4 regions of the Bradyrhizobium arachidis genome follow, and region 2 is predicted to be linked to each of the others. Evidence: predicted binding sites of a transcription regulator. Region 2 holds the regulator's gene; each other region holds the start of a gene.
What was found. Region 2 encodes PhoB, which activates phosphate uptake and scavenging genes when phosphate is short. Its sites were predicted from a motif close to TGTCATNNANCTGTCAT; they were not measured.

Region 1: a site for PhoB is predicted at 4,101-4,117, ahead of WN72_RS32140 (UDP-2,3-diacylglucosamine diphosphatase). Genes of this name have one in related genera too.
Region 3: a site for PhoB is predicted at 3,721-3,737, ahead of phnF (phosphonate metabolism transcriptional regulator PhnF). Genes of this name have one in related genera too.
Region 4: a site for PhoB is predicted at 6,113-6,129, ahead of WN72_RS20730 (acetoacetate decarboxylase). Genes of this name have one in related genera too.

Annotation. Positions count from the first base shown of each region.
Region 1 covers NZ_CP030050.1:6,826,235-6,833,858, reverse strand. The annotation lists gene WN72_RS32160 (c-type cytochrome) at 1-205, shown strand, start outside; gene WN72_RS32155 (Lrp/AsnC ligand binding domain-containing protein) at 326-571, opposite strand; gene WN72_RS32150 (hybrid sensor histidine kinase/response regulator) at 819-2,798, opposite strand; gene thiD (bifunctional hydroxymethylpyrimidine kinase/phosphomethylpyrimidine kinase) at 3,124-3,924, shown strand; gene WN72_RS32140 (UDP-2,3-diacylglucosamine diphosphatase) at 4,141-4,953, shown strand; gene WN72_RS32135 (glycosyltransferase family 4 protein) at 4,967-6,010, shown strand; gene WN72_RS32130 (threonine/serine dehydratase family protein) at 6,075-7,058, shown strand; gene WN72_RS32125 (caspase family protein) at 7,332-7,624, opposite strand, start outside.
Region 2 covers NZ_CP030050.1:705,483-713,106, reverse strand. The annotation lists gene argF (ornithine carbamoyltransferase) at 1-254, opposite strand, end outside; gene WN72_RS03325 (aspartate aminotransferase family protein) at 254-1,456, opposite strand; gene WN72_RS03320 (GcrA family cell cycle regulator) at 1,911-2,423, shown strand; gene phoB (phosphate regulon transcriptional regulator PhoB) at 2,528-3,235, opposite strand; gene phoU (phosphate signaling complex protein PhoU) at 3,258-3,974, opposite strand; gene pstB (phosphate ABC transporter ATP-binding protein PstB) at 3,986-4,804, opposite strand; gene pstA (phosphate ABC transporter permease PstA) at 4,801-5,646, opposite strand; gene pstC (phosphate ABC transporter permease subunit PstC) at 5,648-6,637, opposite strand; gene pstS (phosphate ABC transporter substrate-binding protein PstS) at 6,804-7,624, opposite strand, start outside.
Region 3 covers NZ_CP030050.1:873,697-881,320, forward strand. The annotation lists gene phnC (phosphonate ABC transporter ATP-binding protein) at 1-21, shown strand, start outside; gene phnD (phosphonate ABC transporter substrate-binding protein) at 87-1,022, shown strand; gene phnE (phosphonate ABC transporter, permease protein PhnE) at 1,102-1,986, shown strand; gene phnE (phosphonate ABC transporter, permease protein PhnE) at 2,013-2,828, shown strand; gene phnF (phosphonate metabolism transcriptional regulator PhnF) at 2,958-3,686, opposite strand; gene phnG (phosphonate C-P lyase system protein PhnG) at 3,807-4,271, shown strand; gene phnH (phosphonate C-P lyase system protein PhnH) at 4,276-4,884, shown strand; gene WN72_RS04135 (carbon-phosphorus lyase complex subunit) at 4,888-5,991, shown strand; gene WN72_RS04140 (alpha-D-ribose 1-methylphosphonate 5-phosphate C-P-lyase PhnJ) at 5,988-6,884, shown strand; gene phnK (phosphonate C-P lyase system protein PhnK) at 6,877-7,624, shown strand, end outside.
Region 4 covers NZ_CP030050.1:4,504,413-4,512,036, reverse strand. The annotation lists gene WN72_RS20750 (acetyl-CoA C-acyltransferase) at 1-1,105, shown strand, start outside; gene WN72_RS20745 (MFS transporter) at 1,332-2,627, shown strand; gene WN72_RS20740 (carbohydrate porin) at 2,624-4,021, opposite strand; gene WN72_RS20735 (transporter) at 4,028-5,047, opposite strand; gene WN72_RS20730 (acetoacetate decarboxylase) at 5,161-5,940, opposite strand; gene WN72_RS20725 (patatin-like phospholipase family protein) at 6,171-7,346, shown strand.

The DNA of each region.
Region 1 (7,624 bases), 3.7 Mb from region 2:
TGGCGAATGGAGCGCCAAGGACATCGCCTATTTCCTCAAGACCGGCGAATTGCCCGACGGCGACAGCGTCGGCGGCGCGATGACACGCGTGATCAAGAACACCTCGCAATTGCCGGACGAGGATATCGCGGCGATGGCGGAGTACATCAAATCGTTGCCGCCGGTGGACGGACCGACGCCGCCCAAGCGCAAGGCGGCAAGCTAGCGAAAGCCCCTTTAGGCTCTTGTTTGAGCATGATCTCCGCGCAAGCGCGTTCCGCGTTTGTCGCGAGGGAAAACCGCTTCGCACTTTGCGCTAACGCGGCCCTGCGGGTCCGGATCAGCTCTAGCTCGTGCCGAAGGCCTTGAAGGTGATGATGGTGAGGGTGTCCTGGATGCCCGGCAGCACCTGCACCTTCTCATTGATGAAGTGGCCGATGTCGGTGTCCTTGTCGACGTAGAACTTCACCAGCAAATCGTAATGGCCTGCGGTGGAGTAGATCTCGGAGGCGATCTCGGCTTCGGCAAGCGCGTTGGCCACCGTGTAGGACTGGCCGAGCTTGCATTTGATCTGGACGAAGAAAGGAACCATTGCAGTCACTCCGAAGGCATATCTGCCGCTAATAGGCCAAAACCGGTCGGGATTGGCAAGCGAACTTGCTGGCCGCGGGGATTTGCCGCCCGCGGCCATCGTTCGTGATGCCCGGCTGCGGCGGCCCCTCAGGATGGGGTCCCGTTTCACGACGAGATATCAGACCCTCATGGTGAGGAGCCCGCGAAAGCGGGGCGTCTCGAACCAGGCAGGCCCGACCAAGTTCGGTAGCCTCCGATCGAGGGGCCTACGAGATCACGGCGGCCGCGGCAAACGCTTCCCTCAGCCGCTGTGCGAGCTCGGCCTTGCGGTAGGGCTTGGTCAGCAGGATCGCCTGGGCATGCGCGCGGCCCTGCTCGACCAGGGTCTCCAGCGCGTAGCCGGAGGTGAACAGGACCGGCAGGCCCGGGCGAATCCGCCGCGCCTGCTCGGCAAGCTCCCAGCCGCTCATGCCGCCGGGCATCACGATGTCGGTGAACAGCATGTCGATACCGGGTTCGGCGCGCAGCCGCTGCAACGCCTCCTTGCCGTTGACCGCGGCAACGACGCTGTAGCCGAGTGCCTCCACCCTGCGAATGGCGGAGGAACGGACGAACGGATCGTCCTCCGCGATCAGGATGGTTTCGTAGCCTCGCGGCGCCGCCTCCTCGCCGTCGGCAAGGTCGCCCGCAGATGGTCCCGCGTCGGCGCGCGGCAAATAGATCCGGACCGTCGTGCCCAGGCGTTGCTCGCTGTAGATCGCGACATGGCCGTCGGATTGCTTGGCGAAGCCATAGACCATGCTGAGGCCGAGGCCAGACCCCTTGCCGACCTCCTTGGTGGTGAAGAACGGCTCGAAGGCGCGTTCGATGACACCAGGCGTCATGCCTTCACCGTCGTCGGTGACCGCGATCATGGCGTAGCTGCCGGATGCGACTTCGGGGTGAAGGGCGCGATAGTCCTCGTCGATCGCAGCCAGCTCCGTGCTCAGCGTCAGGTGTCCTCCTGACGGCATGGCATCCTGCGCGTTGAGCGCAAGGTTCAGCACGGCGGATTCGAGCTGGGCGCGGTCGGCAAAAGCCAGGATCGTGCCGGGGCCGGAAGCGGTCCTGATCTCGATGTCCTCGCGCAAGGTGCGTTTGAGCAGCTTGAACATGGACTCGAGCAGGTTGCGGCAATCGATCGTCTGCGGCTGGAGCAGCTGGCGGCGGCTGAACGCGAGCAGTCGCTGCGTCAGCTCGGCGCCCCGTTCGCCCGACAGGCAAATGTCGTCGGCAAACCGTCGCAGGTCAGGCCTTGCCTTGAGCTGCTCGCTCAAATGCTCGGCGTTGCCGATCATGACGGTGAGCAGGTTGTTGAAGTCGTGCGCGATGCCGCCGGAGAGCTGGCCGACCGTCTCCATCTTCTGCGCCTGCTGGAGTTGCTGCTCGGTCAGCTTGCGCGCGGTGAGGTCGTGGACGATGCCGACGAAGATCAACTCGCCGTCCTGCCGGGCCTGGCCGACCGAGAGGTCCATCGGAAAGGTCGATCCGTTCCTGCGCAGGCCGACGGCCTCGCCGCCGGTCGCGAAATGCCTCGCGCGGCTGTCGGGCGCGGCGTCCGCGCCTGAAATCAACATGCCGACGTTCCGGTTCATCACCTCGCCGGCCTGATAGCCGAACAGGCGCTCGCAGGCCGGATTGAACAGCAGGATGCGGTCCTGCGCGTCGAACAGGATGACGCCGTCGACCGCGGTCTCGACGATCGCGGTGAGGCGCACCACGCTCTCGCGCATCGCGCGCTGGGCTTCGCCGACCTGCTTGAGCAGGAGCGTCGCGTCCCGGCGCTTGATCTCCTCCTCCTCGAGCGCGGCCTGGACCTGCCGCAGTTCGAACGGAGAGGGGACCGTCAGGATCTTCGGCAGCAGCGGCCAGAGCGCGCCGGCAGTGAAGATGGAGGCCGCGGCCGTGACCGCCTTGACGAGGCCCTCAATGCCGTAGATCGGGACCCAGAGCGTGTAGATCGCCAGCACATGGGTCAGGCCGCAGGCCATGATGAAGATCGCGAACGCCCAATAGACCCAACCGAATTTGAGGTCGCGCCGTTTGGTGACGAAAATGGCGAGGGCGAAGGGAATCGAGAAATAGGCGGCGGCGATGATCGCGTCGGAGACGACATGGAGCCAGATCAGTTCGGGTTCCCACAGCAGGCAGATGCCGTGCGGCGAGAACATCGAGGAGTCGAGGATGCGTTCGAGAAAGGCCCACATGGTTCCACCCCAAGCTGGCATTCGAGGCTTCTCGGGCCGGGGCGGCCCGCATCGCTGCTGCCGTTGGACGGGTCCCGCCGCCCAACGTCTCACGCATGGACACACACGCCGAACGCGAGACCGTACCAAGGGGACGGCGCGGTTGCATTTTGCAAGCCCGCACGATTGCGGGCCGCCGGTGCCGCGCCGGATCGGCTCCACCTGATTCGCGGGGCCGTCAGCACAGCGAATCACGGCTGGCCGCGGCCCGCAACGCTTGCTGGCGTTCCACGGCCGCGCTAGGACAGGCCATGGCGCAGTTCCTATCAAGCAAATGCATGCCGCGATGACGACGCCGGTCGCACTCACCATCGCCGGCTCGGATTCGAGCGGCGGCGCCGGCATCCAGGCGGACCTGAAGACCTTTGCCGCGTTCGGCGTCTACGGCGCCTCCGCGATCACGGCGCTGACGGCGCAGAACACGCGCGGCGTCACCGGCATCCACGCGGTGCCGGCCGATTTCGTCACCGCGCAGATCGACGCGGTGTTCTCCGATCTCGAGGTCGGCGCGGTGAAGATCGGCATGGTGGCCCAGGCCGCCAGCATCGATGCGATCGCGGCCGCGCTGACGCGCTGGAAGCCCCGCCATATCGTGCTCGATCCCGTGATGGTCGCGACCTCCGGCGATCGCCTGCTGGCGTCCGAAGCCGTGGACGCGCTGCGCACGCGACTGATGCCGCTCGCCTCCGTGATCACGCCCAATCTGCCGGAGGCCGCCGCGCTGCTCGACGAGCCCGTTGCGGCCAGCGAGGCGGAGATCGAGCGTCAGGGCCGCCGCCTGCTGGCGCTCGGCTGCGGCGCGGTGCTGATCAAGGGCGGCCACGGCGAGGGGGCCGAGAGCATCGACTATCTCGTAAATTCGGAAAAAACGATATCACTTGCCGCCCCGCGCGTCGCCACACGCAACACCCATGGCACCGGCTGCTCGCTGTCGTCGGCGGTCGCGGCCGGGCTCGCCAGGGGCGAAGATCTCGAGCGCTCCGTGCAGAGCGCCAAGGCCTGGATCAGCGCGGCGATCGCCGCCGCCGACCGCTTCAGCGTCGGCCACGGCCACGGGCCGATCCATCATTTCCACAAGTTCTATTGACGCCGGCCTCGCGCGGCACGGCGGCTCCCGGCGTTAACCAATAACGCCTTGGGGTTCCGTAGCTTTGCGGGCGGTCATCGCCGCTTCATGTCGCCTGATTGTCGCATGCGACTGATATTCGCGGGGAGGGCGAGGCAAGGTTTGATTCGTAACTGAGGGTGCCTCAAAGGTTCAATCGTCATCCCCCTGTCACGGGAAATTGTTACGGGCGGTCGCATGGGAAGTTACGATGTGAGTGACGAGAGCCCGGAGCGGCGCTTTCGCACGTTGTTCATCTCCGACGTTCATCTCGGAGCCCGCGGTTCTCAAGCCGACCTTCTGCTCGACTTCCTGCGCTACCACGATGCCGATACGATCTATCTCGTGGGCGACATCGTCGACGGCTGGGCGCTGAAATCGAGCTGGCACTGGCCGCAATCGCATAACGACCTCGTCCAGAAGCTGCTGCGCAAGGCGCGCAAGGGCGCCAAGATCATCTACGTGCCCGGCAATCACGACGAGTTCCTGCGCAACTATTACGGCACGCATTTCGGCGGCATCGACGTCGTCGAGAACACCGTCCACACCGGCGTGGATGGCAAGCGTTACCTCGTCATCCACGGCGACATCTTCGACCTCGTGGTGCAGAACGCGCGCTGGCTCGCGCATCTCGGCGACAAGGCCTACGACTTCGCGATCCAGATGAATCGCTTCGTCAACTTCTTCCGCCGCATGTTCGGCGTGCCCTATTGGTCGCTATCGCAATGGGCCAAGCAGAAGGTCAAGAACGCGGTCAACTATATCGGCGCGTTCGAGCAGGCGCTCTCCGCCGAGGCACGGCGCCATGACGCCGACGGCGTGATCTGCGGCCACATCCATTACGCCGTGATCCGCGACGAGAACGGCATCCGCTACATGAACTGCGGTGACTGGGTCGAGAGCTGCACCGCGCTGGTCGAGCACGACGACGGCAATTTCGAGATCATCACCTGGGCCGACCAGCTGCGGAAGCCGGCACAAGTTCCGCAGGTGGCAGCCAGAGCTGCGTAACAGAGGCGGCTTGATGCGCATCCTGGTCGCGACCGACGCCTGGCACCCGCAAGTCAACGGTGTGGTTCGGACGCTGACCAAGCTCGCTGAGGCCGCCAAGGGGCTCGGTGTCGAGTTCACGTTCCTGACGCCGCAATCGTTCCGCACCTTCGCGATGCCGAGCTATCGCGACGTGCGGCTGGCGATGCCGCGTCCGGCGCGGATCGCGAAGCTGATCGAGGAAGCGCGCCCCGACAGCATCCATATCGCGACCGAAGGGCCGATCGGCCTGATGGTCCGCCGCTATTGCCGCCAGCGCAAGCTGCCGTTCACGACCAGCTTCCACACCCGTTTCCCCGAATATGTCCGCGCCCGCGTGCCGGTGCCGGGCTCACTGATCTGGCGGGCGCTGCGCCGCTTTCACGCGCCGAGCCGCGCCGTGATGGCGGCGACGCCGGCACTCGCCTGCGAATTGACCGAGCGCGGTTTCGACAATGTCGTGTTGTGGCCGCGCGGCGTCGACACTCACTTGTTCCATCCCCGCGCCATCGACCTGTGCCTGCCGGCGCCGGTGTTCCTCTCGGTCGGCCGCGTCGCGGTGGAGAAGAACCTCGAAGCCTTCCTTGAGCTCGACCTGCCTGGCACCAAGGTGGTCGTCGGCGACGGCCCGGCGCGCGCCTCGCTGGAAGACGCCTATCCCGATGCGATCTTCCTAGGAGAGAAGCACGGCGAGGCACTGGCGGAGATCTATGCCGCCGCCGATGTTTTCGTCTTTCCCAGCAAGACCGACACGTTCGGCCTGGTGCTGCTGGAGGCGCTCGCAAGCGGCCTGCCGGTTGCGGCCTTTCCGGTGAAGGGCCCGCGCGACGTGATCGGTGATGCGCCGGTCGGCGCGCTCGATCACGACCTACGCAGCGCGTGTTTCGCGGCGCTCGGGATCTCCCGGCAGGACTGCGTCGAGTTCGCCGCCAACTACACCTGGGAGGCCTCGGCCCGGGTCTTCATCGACAGCATCCAGGCGGTCGGCGCTGTGCTATCAGGCAGGAATGGGGCAGATCCGGTTAGTTTCGTAGCCTGAAAACCGGGATTCATCGCGCGGAGGTGTCTTGCCCGCGCTCAGGCTGCCGCGATAAGTTCGGGCCATGACCGAACAGCTCCTTCCGATCGGCCCTGCCGATATAGATGCCGCAGCGCGCGTGATCGCGCCCTACGCCATCCGCACCCCGCTGTTGTCCTTTCCCGTGCTCAACGAGCGTGTCGGTGCCAAAGTGTTCCTGAAGCCGGAGATGCTCCAGCGCACCGGCTCCTTCAAGTTCCGCGGCGCCTTCAACAAGGTGTTCTCGATCCCGCAGGACAAGCGCGCCGGCGGCGTCGTCGCGTTCTCCTCCGGCAACCACGCCCAGGGCGTGGCGGCGGCAGCCAAAATCCTCGACATGCAGGCAACCATCGTGATGCCGGCGGACGCGCCGCTGTCGAAGCGCGAGCGCACCAAGTCCTACGGCGCCGAGGTCGTGCTGTATGATCGCGACAAGGACGACCGCGAGGCGATCTCGCGCGGCATCGCCGAGAAGCGCGGCGCGACGCTGGTCAAACCCTATGACGATCCGTTCGTGATCGCAGGGCAGGGCACCGCCGGCCGCGAGATCGCAGAGGACATGGCGGCACTCGGCCTTGCTCCCGATATCGTGGTCGCGCCGGCCTCCGGCGGCGGTCTGATCGCGGGCGTTGCGACCGCCGTGAAGGCGCGTTATCCGCAGGCCGAGATCGTCGTGGCCGAGCCCGAGTCGTTCGACGATCACGGCATTTCGCTCACCGCCGGCCATCGCGAGCCGCATCCGCCTGCGGGCCGCACCATTTGCGATGCGCTGATGGCGCTGATGCCTGGCGAGATGACGTTCGCCATCAACAGCAAGCTGCTGGCGCGTGGCGTCACAGCATCGGACAAGGAAGTCGGCGCGGCCGTCGGCTTTGCCTATCGTGAGCTGAAGCTCGTGGTCGAGCCGGGCGGCGCGGTGGGTCTTGCCGCGCTGCTGGCGGGACGCCTTGATGTTGCCGGGAAGAACGTCGTGATCGTGCTCTCCGGCGGCAATGTCGATGCGGATCTGTTTGCCGAGCTGGTGGCTTGATCCTCTAATCGACATGATCCGCCTCTTCCCGTCGGGAAGCAATCGCATGTGAGATGAGTGTTGGGCGCGCTGATGCGTCCACGGCGTCATGGCCGGGCTTGACCCGGCCATCCACGCCTTTTCTGACGGCACGAAGAACGTGGATGCCCGGGACAAGCCCGGGCATGACGACCTCTTCCAAGCCTGCAAGGGCTGCGAGAACCCGTGTTCCCCGACACGACAAAGGGGCAGAGCGTCGCCGCTCTGCCCCTTCTGCTGTTGCGCTGATCGCGATCAGTGCATGAAGCCGCCGCGGCGATTGTTGCCGCCATTGTTCATGCTCGGCGCCTGGTTCATCGACTGGCGGAAGTTGTTGCCGCCGTTGTTGACCATGCGGTTGGTCGTATTGAGCTGCGGGCGATTGTTGTTGTTCTGCTGGTTGTTCTGCACCTGCACCTTGTTCACCGGATTGTTGTTGAGCTTGACGATGCCGGTGTTGCCGTTGTTGACGCGGATCGGATTGGTCTGCGTCTGAACGACCGGCTTGGTGTCGACAGTCGTGCCGCCCTTGCCGACGTTCACCGGCA
Region 2 (7,624 bases):
CGGCCGAGCTGCATCTCGGCGCCGGTGAGCATGATCGGCTCGCCGCCGAGCTGGCGCATGGCGACGTCGAACGACACGCGGGTGCGGGTCGAGGGACGCTCGAAGATCATCGCCAGCGTCTTGCCTTCGAGCGGCTTCACCGGCTGGTGCGCCTTCTGCTTCGCCTTCATCGCGGAGGATGCGGCGAGCATGCGCTTGAGCTCCGTCAGCGGCAGCTCGTTGATGTCGAGGAAATGCTTGGGTGAACTGCTCATCAGCTTGCCGCCCGCTTGTTGCCGGCAAGGGCCGTGCAGGCGCGCTCGAGCCGCGCGACGCTATCCTCGATCTCGGTTTCGGTGACGATGAGAGGCGGCAGGAAACGCACGACATTGTCGCCGGCGCCGACCGTGAGCAATTTTTCGTTGCGCAGCGCCGCGACCAGATCGCCGGAGGGCACCACGGCCTTGATGCCGATCAGGAGCCCCTCGCCGCGCACTTCGCTGACGACGTCGGGATGACGGTCGATCACGGAGGCGAGCTTCTGCTTGAGCAGCAGCGACATCTTCTGCACGTGATCGAAGAAGCCGGGCTTGAGCATGACGTCGAGAACGGCGTTCGCAGCCGAGATCGCGAGCGGATTGCCGCCGAAGGTCGAACCGTGCGAGCCGGGCCCCATGCCGGAGGCCGCCTCTGCGGTCGCCAGCACCGCGCCGATCGGGAAGCCGCCGCCGAGCGCTTTCGCCAGCGACATCACGTCAGGCGTCACGCCGGTGCGCCGATGCGCGAACAGATCGCCGGTGCGGCCCATGCCGGTCTGCACCTCGTCAAACGCGAGCAGCAGGCCCTTCTCGTTGCAGAGCTGGCGCAACGCCTTGAGGAAGGCGGGCGGCGACGAACGCACGCCGCCCTCACCCTGGATCGGCTCGATCAGGATGCCGGCGGTCTGCGGGCCGATCGCCTTCTTCACGGCCTCGATGTCGCCATGCGGCACCTGGTCGAAGCCGTCCATCGGCGGACCGAAACCTTCGAGATATTTTGCAGATCCCGTTGCAGCCAGTGTTGCCAGCGTGCGGCCGTGGAAGGCGCCTTCGAAGGTGATGATGCGGTAGCGCTCCGGATGCCCCTTGGAGAAGTGATGATGGCGGACCAGCTTGATCACGCCCTCCAGCGCTTCGGCGCCCGAATTGCAGAAGAACACGAAGTCCGCAAAGCTCTCGCTGCACAGGCGCGCGGCGAGCTTCTCGCCGTCGGGGCTCTGGAACAGGTTCGACATGTGCCACAGCTTCGTCGCCTGCTCCTGCAACGCCTTGACCAGCGCGGGATGGGCATGGCCGAGCGCGTTCACCGCGACGCCCGAAGTGAAGTCGAGATAGCGCTCGCCATTGGTCGCGATCAGCCAGCAGCCTTCGCCGCGCTCGAAACCGAGGTCGGCCCTGGCGAAAACGGGGAGCAAATGCGGCGCGGCGCTGTTGGTCATGACGATCACTTGGATGTTGCGGACGGCTTGAGTGCATTGCGCAACGCACCATTAACCGGCCCGGAAAACGAAACGTGCCGCCTTTTAAGGGCGGCACGTGCGACTATCTTATGCCTGGTGAGACGGGTGTCAATGCCGCCCGAAAGCCCCGGGAAACGCTGAATCCGTAGTCTTGCGGTGCCGATTTTGCGGGATTTTCACCACGGAACATGTGGAAGCGAGTCGGCGGACTCTTGCGCGCGAGTCACGCCATATTGTAGCGTTTGGACTGTCAGATACGACATCTCGTGCAGCAGTTCTGATCCCAAGAGTCCTCATGTACCGGCGTAAACGTTCGGGCGCATCCTGCGTGCCCGGCGAGCCTTAAGGGATTCTGGCGGCACGGGTTTTTCAAGGCTTAGGCATTCGCTGTGAGGCCCCAGGATGGCTGGCCGGCAGCGAGGGAAAGGGTGCAATGACGGTTTTGACCTGGTCCGATGATCGCGTCGAGCAGCTGAAGAAGCTCTGGGAGGCCGGACTTTCGGCCAGCCAGATCGCGGCCGAGCTCGGCAATGTGACCCGCAATGCCGTGATCGGCAAAGTGCACAGGCTCGGCCTGTCCGGCCGCGCCAAGAGCCCCTCATCGGCAGCGCCCCGGCCGCGCAAGGCCCGCCCCGCGCAGCACATGATGCGCGTGAGCCGTCCGATCTCGCGCGGCAACACCGCACTGGCGCAGGCCTTCGAGGTCGAGGTGGAGGCCGAGCCGGTCACCTACGATAACGTGGTGCCGATGAGCCAGCGGCTGTCGCTGCTGGAGCTGAACGAGGCGACCTGCCACTGGCCGGTCGGCGATCCCTCGAGTCCGGATTTCTTCTTCTGCGGCGGCAAGGCGCTTTCCGGCCTGCCCTATTGCGCGCAGCACTCGCGCGTCGCCTACCAGCCGGCGGCGGATCGTCGCCGTGCGCCGGCAAAGCCCGGCACGCGCTGAACGCTGCTTCAAACGACATCGTCCCGGCACGCGGCCGGGACGACCCGTGACATAAAAAAGCGCGCCACTTGGCGCGCTTTTATTTTGCTCGCTTGCAATCGTTCTTACGTCTGCTCCGCCTTCGCAAAGCGGTCGTCGAGCGCGTAGCCGGCGCCGCGGACAGTGCGGATCGGGTCCTGCTCACGACCGAGATTGAGCAGCTTGCGCAGGCGGCCGATATGCACGTCGACGGTGCGTTCGTCGATGTAGATGTCACGGCCCCAGACGCTGTCGAGCAGCTGCTCGCGCGAGAACACGCGGCCCGGATGCTCGAGGAAGAACTCCAGCAGGCGATATTCGGTCGGGCCGAGATCGATCGGCCGGCCCGAGCGCGCGACGCGGCGCTTGTCGCGGTCGAGCTCGATGTCGCCATAGGCGAGCACGGTGGCGAGCCGCTCCGGGCTTGCGCGCCTGAGCAGGCCCTTCACGCGCGCCAGCAGCTCCGGCACCGAGAACGGCTTGACGATGTAATCGTCGGCGCCAGTCGCAAGCCCCCGCACCCGCTCGCTCTCCTCGCCGCGCGCGGTGAGCATGATGATCGGCAGCTGCTTGGTCTCCGGGCGGGTGCGCAGCCGCCGGCACAGCTCGATGCCGGAGAGGCCCGGCAGCATCCAGTCGAGCACGATCAGGTCGGGGATGTGTTCTTTGAGACGGGTGTCGGCGTCGTCGCCGCGCATCACCGTCTCGACGTCATAGCCGTCGCCTTCGAGGTTGTAGCGAAGCAGCTCGGTGAGAGCTTCCTCGTCTTCAACCACCATAATGCGTGCGCCCATGGTGTCGTCGCTCCTTGACTCTTCAGCTATTCGGGACCGTTGTGGCAAAGGTCGTCATGTCACCCTTCGGCCGCTTGTCGGTGATCGCCTGGCCCTCGATCATGTAGAACACGGTCTCGGCGATGTTGGTGGCATGGTCACCGATGCGCTCGATGTTCTTGGCGCAGAACATCAGGTGGATGCAGAACGAGATGTTGCGCGGATCCTCCATCATGTAGGTGAGGAGCTCGCGGAACAGCGAGGTGCAGATGGCGTCGACTTCCTCGTCGCCCTTCCACACCGCCATCGCCGCCGGCAGGTCGTGCGCGGCGTAGGCGTCCAGCACCGACTTGACCTGCTGCTGCACGAGGTCGGTCATGTGCTCGAGGCCGCGGAACAGCTTGAGCGGATGGAAGTCCGTCTCCAGCGCCGCGACGCGCTTGCCCATGTTCTTGGCGAGGTCGCCGATGCGCTCGAGATCGGTCGCGACGCGCATCGCGCCGACGATTTCGCGCAGGTCCACCGCCATCGGCTGGCGACGGGCGATGGTGAGAACGGCGCGCTCCTCGATCTTCTTCTGGAGCGCGTCGATCTCGGCGTCGGTCGCGACCACGCGCTGGCCGAGCGCGACGTCGCGGCGGATCAGCGCGTCGACGGAATCGACTATCATGCGCTCAGCGAGGCCGCCCATCTCGGCGACCAGGCGCGTGAGCTCCTGGAGGTCGGTGTCGAAGGCCTTTGCGGTATGTTCAGAACCCATATCCCGTCTCCTCAGCCGAACCGGCCGGTGATGTAATCCTGCGTCCGCCGATCGCTCGGCGACGTGAAGATCTTGCTGGTGTCGTCGAACTCGATCAGCTCGCCAAGATACATGAAGGCGGTCTTGTCAGAGACGCGGGCCGCCTGCTGCATATTGTGGGTGACGATCGCGATGGTGTAGTTCTCGGACAGCTCCTGGATCAACTCCTCGACCTTGGCGGTCGAGATCGGGTCCAGTGCCGAGCAGGGCTCGTCGAACAGGATCACCTCGGGCCGCACCGCGACGGTGCGGGCGATGCAGAGGCGCTGCTGCTGGCCGCCCGAGAGCGACAGGCCGGACGCGTTGAGCTTGTCCTTGACCTCGTTCCAGAGGGCGCCACCGCGCAGCGCCTTCTCGACGCGGTCGTCCATCTCGGACTTCGATATCTTCTCGTAGAGGCGGATGCCGAACGCGATGTTCTCGTAGATCGTCATCGGGAACGGCGTCGGCTTCTGGAACACCATGCCAACGCGGGCGCGCAGCAGGTTGAGGTCCAGCTTGGGGTCGAGGATGTTGGTCTGGTCGAGCATCAACTGACCGGTGACGCGCTGGCCCGGATAGAGGTCGTACATCCGGTTGAAGATGCGCAGCAGGGTCGACTTGCCGCAGCCCGACGGGCCGATGAACGCCGTGACGCGGTTGGTGCCGAGCGTCAGGTTGATGTTCTTCAGCGCGTGATGCTCGCCGTAATAGAAGTTGAGGTTGCGCACCGTCACCTTGGCCGGGGCATCGGGTAGCGGCTGCGAGCCGTGCTGAACGGGCGTACTGACGGTAACTGACATATCGCTCATTTTGCGGTCCTCTCGGCGCTCAGGATGCGCGCGCCAATGTTCAGGGCAAGCACGGTCAACGTGATCAGCAGGGCGCCGCTCCAGGCGAGCTGCTTCCAGTAGGCGTAGGGGCTCTGCACGAAGTTGTTGATGGTCACCGGCAGGTTGGCCATCGTCTTGTTCAGGCTCAGGCTGAAGAACTGGTTCGACAGCGCGGTGAAGAGCAGCGGCGCGGTCTCGCCGGCGACGCGGGCGGTGGCCAGCATCACGCCGGTGATGAGGCCCGAGCGCGCGGCGCGATAGGCGATGCGCTTGATCACCAGCGAACGCGGCAGGCCGAGCGCGGAGGCCGCCTCGCGCAATGCGTTCGGCACCAGCAGCAGCATGTCCTCAGTCGTGCGCAGCACCACCGGAATGACGATCACGGCGAGCGCGAGGCAGCCGGCGATCGCCGAGAAGCCGCGCATCGGCACCACCACAGCGCCGTAGATGAACAGGCCGATGATGATCGAGGGCGCCGACAGCAGGATGTCGTTGATGAAGCGGATCACCGAGGTCAGCTTGTCGTTGCGGCCGTACTCGGCGAGATAGGTACCGGCGAACATGCCGAGCGGCGCGCCGATGCCGACGCCGAGCACGGTCATGATCACCGAGCCGACGATGGCGTTGAGTAGGCCGCCCTCGGTCGAGCCGGGCGGCGGGGTGTTTTCGGTGAAGACCTGGAGGTTGAGCCCGGTCAGGCCGTTGTAGAACAGCGTCAGCAGGATCAGCGCGAGCCAGGTGACGCCGAAGGCGGCGGCGGCGAGGCAGAGCGCGCGGATGACGATGTCCATGCGGCGGCGGCGTGCGTAAATCGGGTTCATGTTACTTCCCCGCCTTCTTTTCGAGACGCAGCAGCATCAGGCGCGCGGCTGCGAGCACGAAGAATGTCAGCACGAACAGCAGGAGGCCGAGCAGGATCAGGCCGGACTGGTGCAGGCCGTCGCTTTCGGCGAACTCGGACGCGATCGCCGCCGAGATCGTGGTGCCCGGGGCGAAGATCGACGAGGAGATGCGGAACGAGTTGCCGATGATGAAGGTCACCGCCATGGTCTCGCCGAGCGCGCGGCCGAGCGCCAGCATGACGCCGCCGATGACGCCGACGCGGGTGTAGGGGATCACGACGCTGCGGACGACTTCCCAGGTGGTGCAGCCGACGCCGTAGGCGGCTTCCTTGAGCACCGGCGGCACCGTCTTGAACACGTCGACCGAGATCGAGGTGATGAAGGGCAGCACCATGATGGCGAGGATCAGCGAGGCGTTGAACAGGCTGAGATAGGACGGGGGACCTGCGAAGATCGCGCCAAGCACGGGGATGCCGTCGAAGATCTTGATCATGAACGGCTGGAAGGTGTTGGCCAGGAACGGGCCCAGCACGAAGAAGCCCCACATGCCGTAGATGATCGAGGGGATGCCGGCGAGCAGCTCGATCGCCATGCCGATCGGGCGGCGCGCCCATTGCGGGCAGAGCTCGGTGAGGAAGATGGCGATGCCAAGTCCAACCGGAATGGCGATCAGCATCGCGATGAACGAGGTGACGAGCGTGCCGTAGATCGGGCCGAGCGCGCCGAGCACGGGGGGATCTGCCGACGGCGCCCAGCGCTGCGTCCACAGGAACGAGAGGCCGTATTCCTTCATCGCCGGGAAGGCACCGACGATCAGCGAAACAATGATGCCGCCGAGGATCAGCAGCACGGAGATCGCGCTGAGGCGCGTGATCCAGTAGAAGGTGAGGTCACCGAGCTTGAACGCGCTCAATGCCTTGGCGCGATCATACGGTCCGGCGGCATCTACTACATTGCTCTCGACAGCCATCTCTGCCACGCCGATCCCCTGTACTGACTATACGTTTTTTTAAGTTGCTGTCGCGTGCCCCGGATGGTTCGCCATTGCGGCACCGGCCCGGAGAACGATCGTTCGCGAGAGCTCCGGACCAGCGGCGCGGCTTTCGCAGCCGCGCCGCCTTCCGGAACAGGAGAGCTTAGCTCTTGATGTCGGCCGACCAGGTCTTCTCGATCAGCTTCACGACGCTCTCGGGCATCGGGATATAGTCGAGCTCCTCGGCCGCCTTGGCGCCGTTCTTGAACGCCCAGGTGAAGAACTTGATGGCTTCCTTCGACGCCACCTTATCAGCCGGCTCCTTGTGCATCAGGATGAAGGTCGCCGCGGTGATCGGCCAGGACTTGTCGCCGGGCTGGTCGGTCAGGATGACGTAGTAGCCGGGAGCCTTGGCCCAGTCGGCGTTCGAAGCGGCCGCCTGGAAGGCTTCGACAGTCGGCTGAACCGGCTTGCCGGACTTGTTGACGAGACCGGTGTAGGTCAGCTTGTTCTGCTTGGCATAGGCGTACTCGACATAGCCGATCGAGTTCTTGGTCTGGCTGATGTTGCCCGACACGCCTTCGTTGCCCTTGGCGCCGACGCCGACCGGCCATTCGACCGCGGTGCCCTCACCGACCTTGCTCTTCCAGTCCGCGCTGGCCTTGGAGAGGTAGTTGGTGAAGTTGAAGGTGGTGCCCGAGCCGTCCGAGCGGCGGACCACGGTGATCGCGTCCGACGGCAGCTTCACGTTCGGATTGAGCTTCTTGATCGCGGCGTCGTCCCACTTGGTGATCTTGCCGAGATAGATGTTGGCGAGGGTCTCGCCGTCGAACACGAGCTCGCCGGCCTTGACGCCCTCGAGGTTGACGACGGGGACGATCGCGCCCATCACCATCGGCCACTGAACGAGGCCGTCCTTCTCGAGCTGCTCGGCCTTGAGCGGCGCGTCGCTGGCGCCGAAGGTCACGGTTTTGGCCTGAATCT
Region 3 (7,624 bases), 170 kb from region 2:
GGAACGGCTGCGGCGGCCTGAGCCGCGCCGCTTCCGTTATTGCCCAGTTTTTGCGTCAACCGATCCCAACCGATCAAGAGGGTATCATGATCACTCGCAGACTCATCCTTGCCGGCGCTGCCGCGCTCGCTTTCGCCTCGTCGGCCTCCGCCGAAGACTGGAAAGCCAAATATCCCGAGCTGACCTTCGCCGTTGTTCCGGCCGAGAACGCCTCCGGCGTCACTGAGCGCTGGACCCCGTTCGTGGAATATCTGTCGAAGCAGCTCGGCGTGAAGGTCACGCTGCGCATCGCCAACGACTACGCCGCCGTGATCGAAGGCCAGCGCGCCGGCAACATCCACATCGCCAGCTACGGCTCGGCCTCGTTCGCCCGCGCCCGCCTGACCGGCGTCAAGACCGACGCCTTCGCCAACGACATCAACGCCGACGGCTCGACCGGCTACTACTCGGTGTTCTTCGTCAAGGCGAGCAGCCCCTACAAGAAGGTCGACGACCTCAAGGGCAAGAACCTCGGCCTCGTCGACCCGAACTCGACCTCCGGCAATAACGTGCCGCGCTTCGAGCTTGACAAGATGGGCATCGCGGATGCCGACAGCTATTTCAGCAAGGTCGTCTTCACCGGTAGCCACGAGAACGCCATGCTGGCGCTGTCGCAGGGCACGGTCGATGTTGCCGCCAACCAGTGGACCAGCGACGACGATTCCACGCTGGCGCAGATGCTGACCAAGGGCATGCTGAAGAACGCCGACGGCTCGGCGATGAAGAAGGACGACTTCCGCATCATCCACAAGTCGGCGCCGATCATCAACGGCCCCTATGCCTACAACTCCGACCTGCCGGAAGACGCCAAGGCCGCGATCGCCAAGGCGTTCTTCGAGGCGCCGACCAAGGACAAGGCGGCGTTCGACCGTCTCTCCGACGGCCAGAAGAAGGGTTTCCATCCCGCCACCACCAAGGACTGGGATGGCACGATCGAACTGATCAAGTTCGTCGATGCGCTGCGTAAGAAGAAGGCGTCCTGAGCTCTCAGGACGAGCTACTCGAGCCGGGTCGACGGACCCGGCTCTTTCTCTTTTTTGACCGACCACTGTTCCTGATCCGATGACCGTCGCGGTTTCGATCCTCCCCGAGCAGCAGCTCGCCGCGCTCAACGCGGCCTACCGTCAGGCGGTCGCACGCAAGCGGCTCCGCCTTCTGTTGGGAGTCGTGATCTTCGCGGCCGCGCTGGTTCTCGCCGCCATCGGCGCCGAGGTGAACCTGCGCACGCTGTTCACCTATTTCGGCAACTTCATCAGCTATTTCGACCGCATCCTCACGCTCGACAACGGCCAGCGGGTCTGGACCGATTTCGGCGAGTGGCTCTGGGGCTGGCGCAAATGGTTGAAGATGTTGGGCGAGACCCTGCTGATCTCCTATGTCGGCACGCTGATCGGCGCGACCTTCGCCTTTGGCCTGAACTTCTTCGCAGCTGAAAACACCTCGCCGTCGTCCTGGCTGCGCTTCGCGGTCCGCCGCCTGCTCGAATTCGCGCGCACTGTGCCCGGCATCGTGTTCGCGCTGGTCTTCGTGATCGCCTTCGGGCTCGGACCAATGGCCGGCGTGCTCGCGATCGCGATCCACTCCACCGGCGCGCTCGGCAAGCTGTTTTCCGAGATCGTCGAGAACGCCGACATGAAGCCGGTCGAAGGCATCCGCTCGACCGGCGCGAGCTGGCTCGCCTGCATGCGGTTTGCGATCCTGCCGCAGGTCACCGCGGGCTACGCCAGCTATGCGCTGCTGCGCTTCGAGATCAATGTCCGCGAGGCCTCGGTGATGGGTTTCGTCGGCGCCGGCGGCATCGGCCAGGAACTCGTCGTCGCAATCCGCAAGTTCTACTACTCCGACGTCAGCGCGATCCTGCTGTTCATCATCATCACCGTCTTCATCATCGACATCTCCACCGGCTGGCTGCGTGGCCGTCTGTTCGGCAGGGAGGCGCGGACGTGACGCCGCAGGAGGTCGATACGCGCGAGATGCGTGCGCGCTACCCCGACGTGTTCGACCGGCCGGCCTCGGCGCGGCTCGCGATGCCGGCGATGATCGTCGCGGCGTTCGCGATCCTGATTTACGGCCTCGTCGATCTCGATTTCTCGCCGTCGCGGTTCTTTGCTGGCCTCAGCCAGCTCGGCTGGATCAGCCTGATGATGATCCCGCCGGATCCGGGCTCCTCGCTGCCGATCTATTTGAAGGCGCTCGGGGAGACGCTCTCGATCGCGCTGCTCGGCACCACGCTTGCGGCAGTGTTCGCGCTGCCGGTCAGCCTGCTCGCCGCGCGCAACGTCATACCCTCGCAGATCCTGCGCTTTCCCGTGCGCCGGTTCCTGGATTCGATCCGCGGTGTCGATACGCTGATCTGGGCGCTGGTGTGGATCAACGTCGTCGGGCTCGGTCCGTTCGCCGGCGTGCTCGCCATCGCCGTGTCGGATTTCGGTGCGTTCGGAAAACTGTTCTCGGAAGCGATCGAGGGCGCCGACCAGAAGCAGGTCGAGGGCATCCGCGCCTCCGGCGGCAGCGCGCTGCACGAGATCCGTTTTGGTCTGTTGCCGCCGGTCCTGCCCGTGATCGCCGGCCAGGTGCTCTATTTCATCGAATCCAACACCCGCTCGGCCACCATCATCGGCATCGTCGGCGCCGGCGGCATCGGCCTCCAGCTCGCCGAGCAGATCCGCGTCCTGGAATGGCAAAAGGTATCGTTCCTGATCCTGATGATCCTGGTCGCCGTCGCCGCGATCGATTTCATCTCGGGCAAGCTTCGGTTTGCGATCATTGGGCGAAGGGCGGTCGCCTGAGCACAGGTGCCGTAGGGTGGGCAAAGCGAAGCGTGCCCACCACTTTTCGCGAATCTCGGAAAGATGGTGGGCACGGCGCGATCGCGCCTTTGCCCACCCTACGGGTCCGGTTTCGTGAAGAGAGACCCCCTACGACTCCACCAAGAACTCCACCCGCTCCGCCGCAAAGCGTGAGTGCTTGGTCACCAGCGGCTTACCGGCGAGATCGTGGTCGGTGGCGTCGACCACCAGGATCGGCCGGCCCAGCGGCAGATCCAGCCGCGCCGCATCGGTGGCATCGACGATGCCGGCGGTGATCCGCGTCGCGCCGCGGCGATAGTCGCGCACGCCAAAATGCTCGAGCAGCTTCGTCATCGAGCGCGTTTCGGCGAACACCTCGCCGGCGCCGGGAAACAACTCCGCTGACAGCCAGGTGGTGGAGACGCAGATCGGCGTGCGGTCGGCGAGCCGGATCGCCTCGATCCGCACCAATGGCGCGCCGGTCTTCAATCCCAGCTCGCGCGCCAGCTCCCGCGTCGCGACGTCATCGGTCGCCTCGATCAGGCGGCCATGCGGCTCGCGGCCGTCAGCGCCGACGATCTCGGAGAAGCGCGTGCGCGAGCGCAAGGGATAAGCGAGCTTCTGCGCCTCGACATAGGTTCCGCTGCCGCGCTCGGCTCGCACCAGGCCACGCTCGGCAAGCGCCGCCAGCGCCCGCCGCACGGTGTGGCGGTTCACGCGATAGGTTTCGGCGATCTCGATCTCGCCCGGCAGTTTGTCGCCGGCCGCAAAGCGGCCGTCGGCAATGCCGCGTTCGATGCCATCGGCAACGAGGCGCCACAGCGCGACGCCCGAGGAGGCGGTGTCCTGCATACTCATGTCGCTGGAAAGCCTACTCCAGAAATCACACGTTTGTCACGAAACAGTCATGGCGCTTCCGTATCAAGTTGTCTATTATCATAGACAACTTGGATTCGGCAAGTTGTGTCGAAAAGCTCGGTGGATCAGGTGACCCAGCACAACAACCAGCAAGCCCAGCGCAAGGCCGCGATGGCCGTGCTGGCGCATGCGGAGGCGGGCGAGATCGCCGCCCGCCTCCGCGCTATCGCACTGCCCGATCATCAGGATCTGCGCGCGCCGGAGAACGGCCTCGTGATGCTGCGCGGTCGGGTCGGCGGCGACGGCGCGCCGTTCAATCTCGGCGAAGCCACGGTGTCGCGTGCTGCGGTGCGGCTTACGAGCGGCGAGGTCGGCTTCGGCTATACGCTCGGACGCGACGGCGAGAAGGCGCGGCTGATCGCGCTGTGCGATGCGCTGGTGCAGTCGCGGGATTTCGGCGCCGCCGTCGAGCGCGACGTAATCGCGCCGTTGCGCGAGCAGCTTATGGTCGAGCGCAAGCAGGTGGCGGCGGAGACCGCCGCGACGAAGGTTGATTTCTACACCATGGTGCGCGGTGAGGGGTGAGGTCATGACCACGATTGCGGAATTGCCGCCGGGGTTCGCCGACAAGGTGTTGTCGGCGCAATCGACCTTTCGCTCGGTGATGGATGCGATGGCGCGGCCGGGCTCGGTCCAGCGTATCGTGCCGATGGCGGGCGCGCCCGACATGATGATGCGCGGCACCGCCGCGATCGCGCTCACGCTGTTCGATCACGACACGCCGCTCTGGCTCGATGCGCGGATCTCGGAAAGTTCCGACGTGACGAAATGGCTGAAGTTCCACACCGGCGCGCCGGTGATCCAGGATTCCTCGATCGCGAGCTTCGCGCTGATCAGCGACGGTGTCCTGCTGCCGGCGCTGGAGCGCTTCGCGCTCGGCACCAATGAATATCCGGATCGTTCGACCACGGTGATCATCCAGGTCGAGAGTCTCGATGCCGGCCGCGGCTTCGAGCTGCGCGGCCCCGGCATCGACGGCGTCGCGACGCTCCAGGCCTCGATCAAGCCGGCCGATTTGTTCGAGCGTCTGAAGTTCAACGAGACGCTGTTTCCGCGCGGCATCGACGTGGTGCTGGTCGCCGATGATGCCGTGGTTGCGATCCCGCGCACGACGCGTGTCGCGAACAAGGGAAGCTGAAGCATGTATGTCGCAGTCAAAGGCGGCGAACGCGCCATCGAGAACGCCCATCGCCTGCTCGCCAATGCCAGGCGCGGCGATCAAAGCGTTCCGGAGGTCACCCTCGACCAGATCTCGGAGCAGCTCGGCCTCGCCGTCGACCGTGTCATGAGCGAGGGCTCGCTCTATGACCGCGAGCTCGCGGCGCTCGCGATCAAGCAGGCGCGCGGCGATCTGATCGAGGCGATCTTCCTGGTCCGCGCCTTCCGCGCCACCTTGCCGCGCTTCGGTACGAGCGAGCCGGTCGATACCGGCGCCATGCGCGTGCAGCGGCGGGTGTCCTCGACCTTCAAGGACATCCCCGGCGGCCAGATCTTAGGTCCGACCTTCGATTATACGCACCGCCTGCTCGATCCCACGCTCGCCGAAGGCTTCGTGCCGGAGGCGCCCGCGACGGCCGAAGCCTCGAGCGCGGCGACGCCGCGCGTGACCGACATTCTCGGCCGCGACGGGCTGATCGAATCCTCGCCGCAGGCCGAGGAGGGCGCCAGCGTGGGCGATCTCACCCGCGAGCCGCTCAACTTTCCGGCTGATCGCGATCTGCGCCTGCAAAACCTCGCGCGCGGCGATGAGGGCTTCCTGCTGGCGATGGGCTATTCGACGCAGCGCGGCTATGGCCGCAACCATCCCTTCGCCGGCGAGATCCGCTTCGGCGAGGTCGAGGTCGAATTCTTCGCGGAGGATGTCGGCTTCGCGGTGCCGCTCGGCTCGATCGAGCTCACCGAGTGTCAGATGGTCAACCAGTTCAAGGGCTCGGCGACGGAAGCGCCGTGCTTTACCCGCGGCTATGGCCTTGCCTTCGGCCAGAGCGAGCGCAAGACCATGTCGATGGCGCTGGTCGACCGCGCGCTGCGTGCCCGCGAGCTCGGCGAAGAGGCGGTGGCCCCCGCGCAAGATGAAGAATTCGTGATGTCGCATTCGGACAACGTCCAGGCGACCGGCTTCGTCGAGCATCTGAAGCTGCCGCATTACGTCGACTTCCAGTCCGAGCTCGGCCTGCTCCGCAAGCTGCGCAAGGAATTCGCTGATGCCAACGCGCCCGATGCCATGAAGGAGGCCGCGGAATGAACGCGCCCGCCTACAACTTCGCCTATCTCGACGAGCAGACCAAGCGGATGATCCGCCGCGCGATCCTCAAGGCGATCGCGATCCCCGGCTATCAGGTGCCGTTCGCCAGCCGCGAGATGCCGATGCCCTATGGCTGGGGCACCGGCGGCGTGCAGGTGACGGCCGCGATCCTCGGTCCCGCCGACGTGCTCAAGGTGATCGACCAGGGCTCCGACGACACCACCAACGCGATCTCGATCCGAAAGTTCTTCGCCAAGACCGCGGGCGTCGCCACGACGACGGCGACCGACGAGGCGACGGTGATCCAGACCCGTCACCGCATCCCGGAGACGACGCTGCACGCGAACCAGGTGCTGGTCTACCAGGTGCCGATCCCGGAGCCCTTACGCTTCCTCGAGCCGCGCGAGACCGAGACGCGGCGCATGCATGCGCTTGCCGAATACGGCCTGATGCATGTGAAGCTCTATGAGGACATCGCCCGCTTCGGTCACATCGCGACCGCCTACGCCTATCCGGTGAAGGTCAACGCACGCTATGTGATGGACCCGTCGCCGACGCCGAAATTCGACAATCCCAAGATGGACAATTGCGCGGCGCTGCAATTATTCGGCGCCGGCCGCGAGAAGCGCATCTACGCGATCCCGCCTTACACGCAGGTGGTGTCGCTCGATTTCGAGGATCACCCGTTCGAGCCTTACCGCTTCAACGCGCCCTGCGCGCTGTGCGGCGCCGAAAATTCCTATCTCGACGAGATCGTCACCGACGACAAGGGCGGGCGCATGTTCGTCTGCTCCGACACCGACTATTGCGAGGGCCGCCAGGCCGCGGGCCATCACGGCAGCCTCAGCGCCGCGCCGTACAAGGAGAAGGCGCAGGGGAGTTCACATGGCTGATCTCGATACGCTCGAAAGCGACCAGCCGCTGCTGGTCGCGGAGACCCTCAGCAAGTCCTATGGCCGCATCGCCGCGTGCCGCGACGTCTCCTTCGCGCTCTATCCCGGCGAGGTGCTGGCGATCGTCGGCGAGTCCGGCTCGGGCAAGTCGACGCTGTTGCAGATGCTGTCGGGCCAGCTCGCGCCGACCGCGGGCCAGGTGTCGTATCGGATGCGCGACGGCGTCACCCGCGATCTCACGACGCTGGGCGAGGCCGAGCGGCGCTTCTTGTTCCGCACCGATTGGGGCTATGTGCACCAGGATCCCGCGCAGGGCCTGCGCATGGCGGTCTCGGCCGGCGCCAATGTCGGTGAGCGGCTGATGGCGGTGGGCTGGAATCACTATGGCCGCATCCGCGACACTGCCTCCGACTGGCTCACCCGCGTCGAGATCGACACAGCGCGCATCGACGATGCGCCGCGTACCTATTCCGGCGGCATGCGCCAGCGCCTCCAGATCGCGCGCAATCTCGTCACCGAGCCACGGCTGGTGTTCATGGACGAGCCGACCGGTGGCCTCGATGTCTCCGTGCAGGCCCGCCTGCTCGACCTCCTGCGTAGCCTCGTCGCCGAGCTGCATCTTGCGGTCATCATCGTCACCCACGATCTTGCGGTCGCGCGCCTGTTGTCACACCGCGTGATGGTGATGAAGGGCGGCCGCGTCATCGAGACCGGCCTCACCGACCAGGTGCTCGACGATC
Region 4 (7,624 bases), 3.8 Mb from region 2:
CAAGCTCGGCTCGCATGTGATTGGCGCCGCGCTGGAGCGCGCCAAGCTTGCGCCGGAGAAGGTCGATGAGGTCTTCATGGGCTGCGTCCTGCCGGCCGGTCAGGGCCAGGCGCCGGCGCGGCAGGCCGCGCGTGCAGCCGGTCTGCCCGATGCCACCGGCGCCACCACCGTGAACAAGGTCTGCGGCTCCGGCATGAAGGCGACCATGCTGGCGCACGACATCATTCGCGCCGGCTCGGCCGAGATCGTCGTCTCCGGCGGCATGGAGAGCATGAGCAACGCGCCCTATCTCCTCGCCAAGGCCCGCGGCGGCTATCGCGCGGGGCACGACCGCATCATCGACCACATGATGATGGATGGCCTCGAAGACGCCTACGAGACCGGCCGCTCCATGGGCGATTTCGGCGAAGCCACCGCCGAGGCCTACCAGTTCACCCGCAAGGACCAGGACGCCTATGCGATGGAGACGCTCAGCCGCGCCCGCAAGGCGGTCGAGGGCGGCGCCTTCAAGGCCGAGATCGCGCCGATCACGCTGGCCGAGAAGGCCGGCCCGCGCATCATCGCCAACGACGAGCATCCGCTGAAGGTCGATCCGGCAAAAATCCCCGGGCTGAAGGCGGCGTTCCGCGCCAACGGCACGATCACGCCGGCCGCCTCCTCCGCCAATGCCGACGGCGCCGCCGCGCTGGTGCTGACCAAGCGCTCGCTGGCCGATCGCAATGGCCTGCCTGCCATCGCCGAGATCAAGGGCCACGCTACCCACAGCCAGGAACCGCAATGGTTCACCACCGCGCCGATCCCGGCGATCCGCAAGTTGCTCGAGAAGGTCGGCTGGGCTGCCTCCGACGTCGACCTGTTCGAGATCAACGAGGCCTTCGCCGTGGTGGCAATGGCGGCGCAGCGCGACCTCGGCATTCCCCGCGACAAGCTCAACATCAACGGCGGCGCGTGCGCGCTCGGCCATCCCATCGGCGCCACTGGCGCGCGGCTGATCGTGACGCTGCTGCATGCGCTCGAGGCCAACAATCTCAAGCGCGGCGTCGCGGCGCTCTGCATCGGTGGCGGCGAAGCCACCGCGATCGCGGTGGAGCGGCTGACGCACTAAAGCGCGATGAGATCAGGATGAATCGTCGCGCTTTAGGTTATGGTTTGAGCATGATCTTTTCGGAAAACCGCTGCGCACTTTTCCGGATCATGCTCTAACGCCTGATGTCCTGAATCTCCGATGTCCTGAATTGAGGGAAGTCTGTCATTTCAGACTTCCCTCTTCCGTGCCAGACTGCAACGATGACGCAGGTCTCCCAAAGCCTGCCAACCAAGATTGAGGCCCAATGATCTCGAACTGGCTCGCGGCGGCACTCGGCCGCCGCAACATCCACTACGGCTGGGTGATGGTCGGCGTCACCTTCCTCACCGCGCTGATCAGCGCCGGCACGGTCGGTGCGCCCGGCGTGTTCATCGTCCCGCTTCAGAAGGAATTCGGCTGGAGCACGGCGGAGATCTCCTCCGCGCTGTCGATCCGCTTCATCCTGTTCGGGCTGATGGCGCCGTTCGCGGCGGCGCTGCTCAACCGCTACGGCCTGCGCAACGTCACGCTGGCGGCGCAGCTGATCGTGGTCTCGGCGCTGGTCGCTTCGCTCGGCATGACGCAGGTCTGGCAGCTGATCGCGCTGTGGGGCGTCGTGATCGGCATCGGCACCGGCATGACCGCGCTGGTGCTGGGCGCCACCATCGCAACGCGCTGGTTTGCAGCAAGACGTGGCCTCGTCGTCGGCATCATGACCGCGAGCGTCGCCACCGGCCAGCTCGTGTTCCTGCCGTTGCTGGCAAGCCTCACCGAACGCTACGGCTGGCGGCTTGCGCTCGGCTTCGTCTGCATCGCGCTCGGCGTCTCCGCCCTCGCCGTGCTGCTCGCGATGCGCGATCGGCCGAGCGACGTGGGCCTGCGCCCGTTCGGCGACGAAGGCACGGCACCCCTGCCCGCCCCGCCGGTCAACCACGGCTCGATCACGGGCGTGGCGCTCGGCACGCTGCGCGATGCCTCGAAGTCGAGTGCATTCTGGATCCTGTTCGCGACCTTCTTTGTCTGCGGCGCCTCCACCAACGGCCTCGTCCAGGTGCACCTGATCCCGATGTGCCTCGATTTCGGCATCCCGCAGGTGCAGGCGGCGAGCCTGCTGGCTGCGATGGGCATCTTCGACTTCTTCGGCACCATCATGTCGGGCTGGCTCTCGGACCGCTACGACAACCGCTATCTGCTGTTCTGGTATTACGGCCTGCGCGGGCTCTCGCTGATCTTCCTCCCCTTCAGCGATTTCTCGTTCTACGGCCTGTCCGTCTTCGCGATGTTCTATGGGCTCGACTGGATCGCGACGGTGCCGCCGACGGTGCGTCTCACGGCGCAGAAGTTCGGACCCGAGCGCGCCAATCTGGTGTTCGGCTGGATCTTTGCCGGTCACCAGCTCGGCGCCGGCACCGCTGCGTTCGGCGCCGGCTTCTCGCGGACGGTCTATCAGAGCTATCTGCCTGCGTTCTTCATCGCCGGCGCGCTCTGCGTGTTCGCTTCGCTGATCGTGCTGGCGCTGTCGCGGCAACCGAAGGCCGAGCCGAAGCCCGCGATGGCCTAGTACCTGATCGTGGTGGTGACGCCGAACACTGCGGCGTCACCGATCCGCGAGAGGCCGGTCGGATCGTTCGGATTCGGGATGCCACCGGAGGGGCGCCACACGTACTGGAAGTAAGGTGCAATCAGCCAGCCCGGCTTGATGTGCGCCTCGTAGATCATCTCGAGCAGGGTCTCGTTGCTGCGCACCGGCCCCGCAACGCCGGTGTAGAAATTCGTATCGACATCGAGATTGCGCGCGGTGTTCGAGATCCGCATATAGGCCATCGCCACGCCGAAGCGGTCGAGCGGACGGCCCGGCGTGAAGCCGACGAAGCCGATGCCGCCGTCGAGATAGAGATCGATCAGGTTGCGGTCCGGCGGGCTGTAGGCGATGCGGCCGAACGCGGTGACACCCGGGAGCGAGGCCGAGGTCGTGTTGTCCTTGACCTCCGGTGGGCGGTAGAGCACCTGCTCGATGACGGCGAAGATGCCGTAATTGCCGCGGAGCCTTGCCGGAATGCCGCTGCCATCTGGGTCGGCGATCGACTGCCCTTCCACCGTGAAGCGCTGGCTGTCGAACGAACCATAATGCTTCCACGCGCCCGGCGTGAAATTGCCGGCAAGCGGACGCCCGCCGATATCGATGTCGTAGTTGAAGCGCACCTGCCCGATCACCCAGGGCGGATCGTTGACGCGGAAGGCAAGGCCGTGATGATCGCGCAGCTGCGGATCCTGATCGCCCGGGCCGGACGGATCGCCGTTGAAGACCGCGCCGAACAGCGTGACCTGGTCCGACAGCGTGGCCTTGACGCGGATGCCGGGCACCGCGATCGGCGGCGCCGGGCCGCCGGCCGGAAGGTTGCTCGCCTTGATCGCCGGCCAGCCGAAGGTGCCGTTGATGAAGAGGTCGTCGGTCTGGCTGTCGAAGAACTCGACGTCGGCGGCCTGCTGACCGGCCCTAATGTTGAGGCGGTCGTTGAAAAAACTCTGCTCGAAATAGGCGTTGTAGAGCCGCTGGTCCGGCAGCGCCTCGATCTCGCTGATGGTCGCGAGATTCACCACGTAGTTGCGCGAGAGCCCCTGGCCGTAGATCACGAAGCCGTTGGCGTAGAAGCGGCCGCCGGTCCAGCCGACCAGCTTGTCGAGATCGGCATCGACCGACAGGTCGAGGCGGCCGAAATGGATGGCGCCGCGCTTCACGCCGCCGGAGACGTTGGCAATGTTGTCCGCGATGTAGGTGGCGCCGAAGTTGAGGCCCTTGTTGGCGAGACCGTCATGCCACTCGTTGAACCATTTCGGAAACAGCCATTCGGCCGCGCTCTCGTCCTTGGCGCCGGCGAACGCGTCCGTGCTCGCCAGGGCGAGCGCAATGGCGGCGACGCCTTGCAGCAGCAATCTGTGGGCAGTCCCGATCACGGCAGGCTATTTTTTGAAGATGCCTGTGCGCCGCATGAACAGATAGGCCGCACCGACCGAGCAGATCATCATCGCCGCAGCCCAGAGAAACCCCTCTTCGACATCGGTGAGCGGCAGGCCCTTGGTGTTCATGCCGAAGATGCCGGTAATCAGCGTCGGCGGCAGCAATAGCGAGGTCACGATCGAGAGCGTGTGGAGGTGGCGGTTGCTCTCCTCCTCGTTCTTGAAGCGCAGCTCCTCCTCGAGCAGGCGGCTGCGTTCGCGCAGCTCGACGATGTCGTGGTCGAGGCCGTCGAGCCGCTGCGCCAGCTTGCCGGCATGGATGCGCAGCGCGGGTGCGAGGTGGTCGGTGTTCTTCTGGTCGAGGCGGTGGAACAGCACGCGCAATCCGGTGAGCTGGCGATGCAGCCTGACGCAGGTCCGGCGCAGCCGGCCGAGATTGCGGCGCATGTCCGATTTAACATCGTCCGCGAGGATCTTTTCCTCGATGTCGTCGATCTCCTGGCCGAGCTTGTCGGCCATCCGGTCGAGCGTGTCGGCAACCTCGTCGACGATCTTTTCCAGGAGATGGGCGACGTTGTCGACGCGGTAGCCGCCTTCGAGCACGCGGCGCGTCGCGTCCGCCGAGCACAGCGCCTGATGACGGCCGGAGACCAAGAGATGCTCGGTCATGGCAAAGCGCAGGAACGCGGTTTCCTCCGTCGCGCTGTCGATCTCGCGCACGAGGTCGGAGAACACGCCGTAGACGCAATGGTCGATGACGTGGAGCTGCTGGAACGTGTCGTTCGACAGCAGCAGCTCGCGCGCGAGCGGCGGCAGCGGCGATGCCGCGATCCACGGCCGCACGCGACCATCTGTCAGGTTGAAATGCAGCCAGAGCCGGCCATCATGGCTGGACTCGATCGGCTGGTCGATCGGCAGCGCCTCGGCGCTGCCGTCGGCGTGCAGGCGAAACGCCCAGACCAGGCCCGGAATGGCCGGCTCGGTGTTCTCTATCGCGCTGACAAGCTTTGCCGGCTCAGCCATGGCCAACCCCAACCGTCAACAGATGCCCCGCTCCGGAAGATGGCTGACGGCATCTTCCGGACCCACGGGTACTCAATTACGGCTTTGTTACAGTTTGATGATAGCGAGCCGCCCTACTCGGCGGCCAGCCCGGTCGCGGCGGCTTCGGCTTCCTTGACGTAGTCGTGCACGACGCGGCCGAACGGCAGCGTCAGGTCGGCGATGTAATGGTGCGCGCCGAGGCAGCGGCGAACCGGGAAGTCGGCGACCGGCGCATTGACATGCGGCACCAGATGCAGCCGGCCGGGTCCCATCCAGGAGCCCTTCGGCACGATGTCGATCAGGTTAATCGCAACGAGCTGGCAGACTTCGAGCCGGCCGTCGACGCCGGGGATCATCTTCAGATTAACTTGCGTCTTCGACAGCGTGGCGCGGGTAAGATCGCCGTTGCCGGCCATGCTCTCGTGCTTGTAGCCCATCGTGCCCATGGCGACGAGCTGGCCGGCATATTCCAGCGTGCCGGTCAGCGTGTCCTTGACGATCTCGAGCTTGGGATGGGCGTACTTCTTGGGAAAGCCCCAGATCTCGCGGCCGGCGGCGATCGGCGGATCATCGTCCAGATACATCTGCGAGACGAAGTTGACCTCCTCGCCGTTGAGGCGCGCGGGGATGACGAGGCCGGACTCGGTGTAGCTGCCGAACCCGGAGGAGTCCGGCATCTTGATCCATTCGTAATGCACGATCGGCTGGTCGATCGGCTCCAGCGGCTCAGGCAGACCGGCGCGGATCAGGTCCGGATCGGTCTCGTAGGTGATGACCAGAAATTCGCGATTGACGAAGCGGTACGGGCCGGCCGGATAGCTCGGTCCCGCGGCCGGCATCGACGGAAGTCTCAGCACGTCTTCCCTGCGCATCTTGATCTCCTGTGTGATGCCTCTGTGACGTCCGCGCGCCGGTTCGCGGATATTATGCAAATTGCTAGCCGCCGTCATTGACTGCGATGTGAAGGATTTCCGTCAGCCGCGCGACCTGCCGCCATTCCCGCTGCGGCCAGCATGCATGCGGACGATGCATCGGCGCCGCAATTGTCATCAGGTCGTCACCACCGGACGCAATCGTTTGGAATAGGCAGGAGGCATCGCCCATGGACGCCCGTACGTCGCAACCGACACATTCGACCCACCAGCCCCCTTCGCGCGGCTGGCGGCCCGAGCGCTGCGACCGCGTCGCGCTGGTGCTGCAAGGCGGCGGCGCACTCGGTGCCTACCAGGCCGGCGTCTACCAGGCGCTGCACGAGGCCGGCATCGAGCCCGACTGGGTCTGCGGCGTTTCGATCGGTGCAATCAATTCCGCCATCATCGCCGGCAACAAGCCGGAGAAGCGGCTGGAGGCGCTGCGCATCTTCTGGGAGCGCATCACCAACCGCAAGATCTGGCACTACACCCCCGATGGCGACGTCTTCCGCCAATGGCGCAATCTCTACAGCGCCTGGATGACGTCGGCGATGGGTCAGCCCGGCTTCTTCACCCCGCACCAGGTCAATCCCTGGTTCAGCCCGGTCGGCGCCAGGACCGCGACCAGCTATTACGACACGATGCCGCTGAAGGAGAGCCTGCTCGAGCTCGTCGACTTCGACCTCATCAACGAGAAGAAGGTCCGCTTCGCGGTCGGCGCGGTCAACGTGCTCTCCGGCAACTTCATCTATTTCGACAACGCCCATGACGAGATTGAGCCGGAGCACATCATGGCCTCCGGCGCCCTGCCCCCGGCGCTGCCGATGGTGCGGATCGGCACCGATCATTTCTGGGACGGCGGCATCGTCTCCAATACGCCGCTGCAGCATCTGCTCGACCAGGAGGACGCGCTCAACTCGCTGGTGTTCCAAGTCGACCTGTTCAGCGCCCGCGGCGTGCTGCCGCGCTCGATCCAGGACGTGATGGCCCGCCACAAGGACATCATGTATTCCTCGCGCACGCGCCACAACACCGACGTCTACCGCCGCACCCACAATCTCAAGGTCCTGCTCTACAAGGCCCTGGCGAAGATCCCGGACGAGCAGCTGTCCGACGAGGACCGCCAGCTCAAGGCGAGCCTGCGCAACATGCCAGAGATCGCGATCCTGCATCTGATCTACCAGCAGAAGGCCTATGAGGGCGACGCCAAGGACCACGAGTTCTCGGGCACCTCGATGCGCGAGCACTGGACCTCTGGCTACGAGGACACCAAGCGCACCCTGAAGCGCCGCGACTGGATCAAGATGCCCGAGGAAGGCATGGGCCTCGTGGTGCACGACGTGCACCGGGAGACGGAGAGCGCGTGAAGAGCGCACCTCGCACGAGGCGCCCCAAACAAAAACTTCAAAAACAACCCCATGCACAGTAGCCAGGCATGGCGGATCAATGACTTGCCCGTTCCGCAAGCGGATTTGACACGTCGGGCAAAACACCGGCATATTGGCATCATCGCAGGACTGCGCGGGACGCCTCTGCCCAGGCTTCAACGGACACGTCGCGGCGTATCATCGCGCGACGCGCAAACACCGGGCTCATGCACCAAAGATCGGTAAGCTGCGCTAGGTCCTAGCGGCACGCCAGCGAA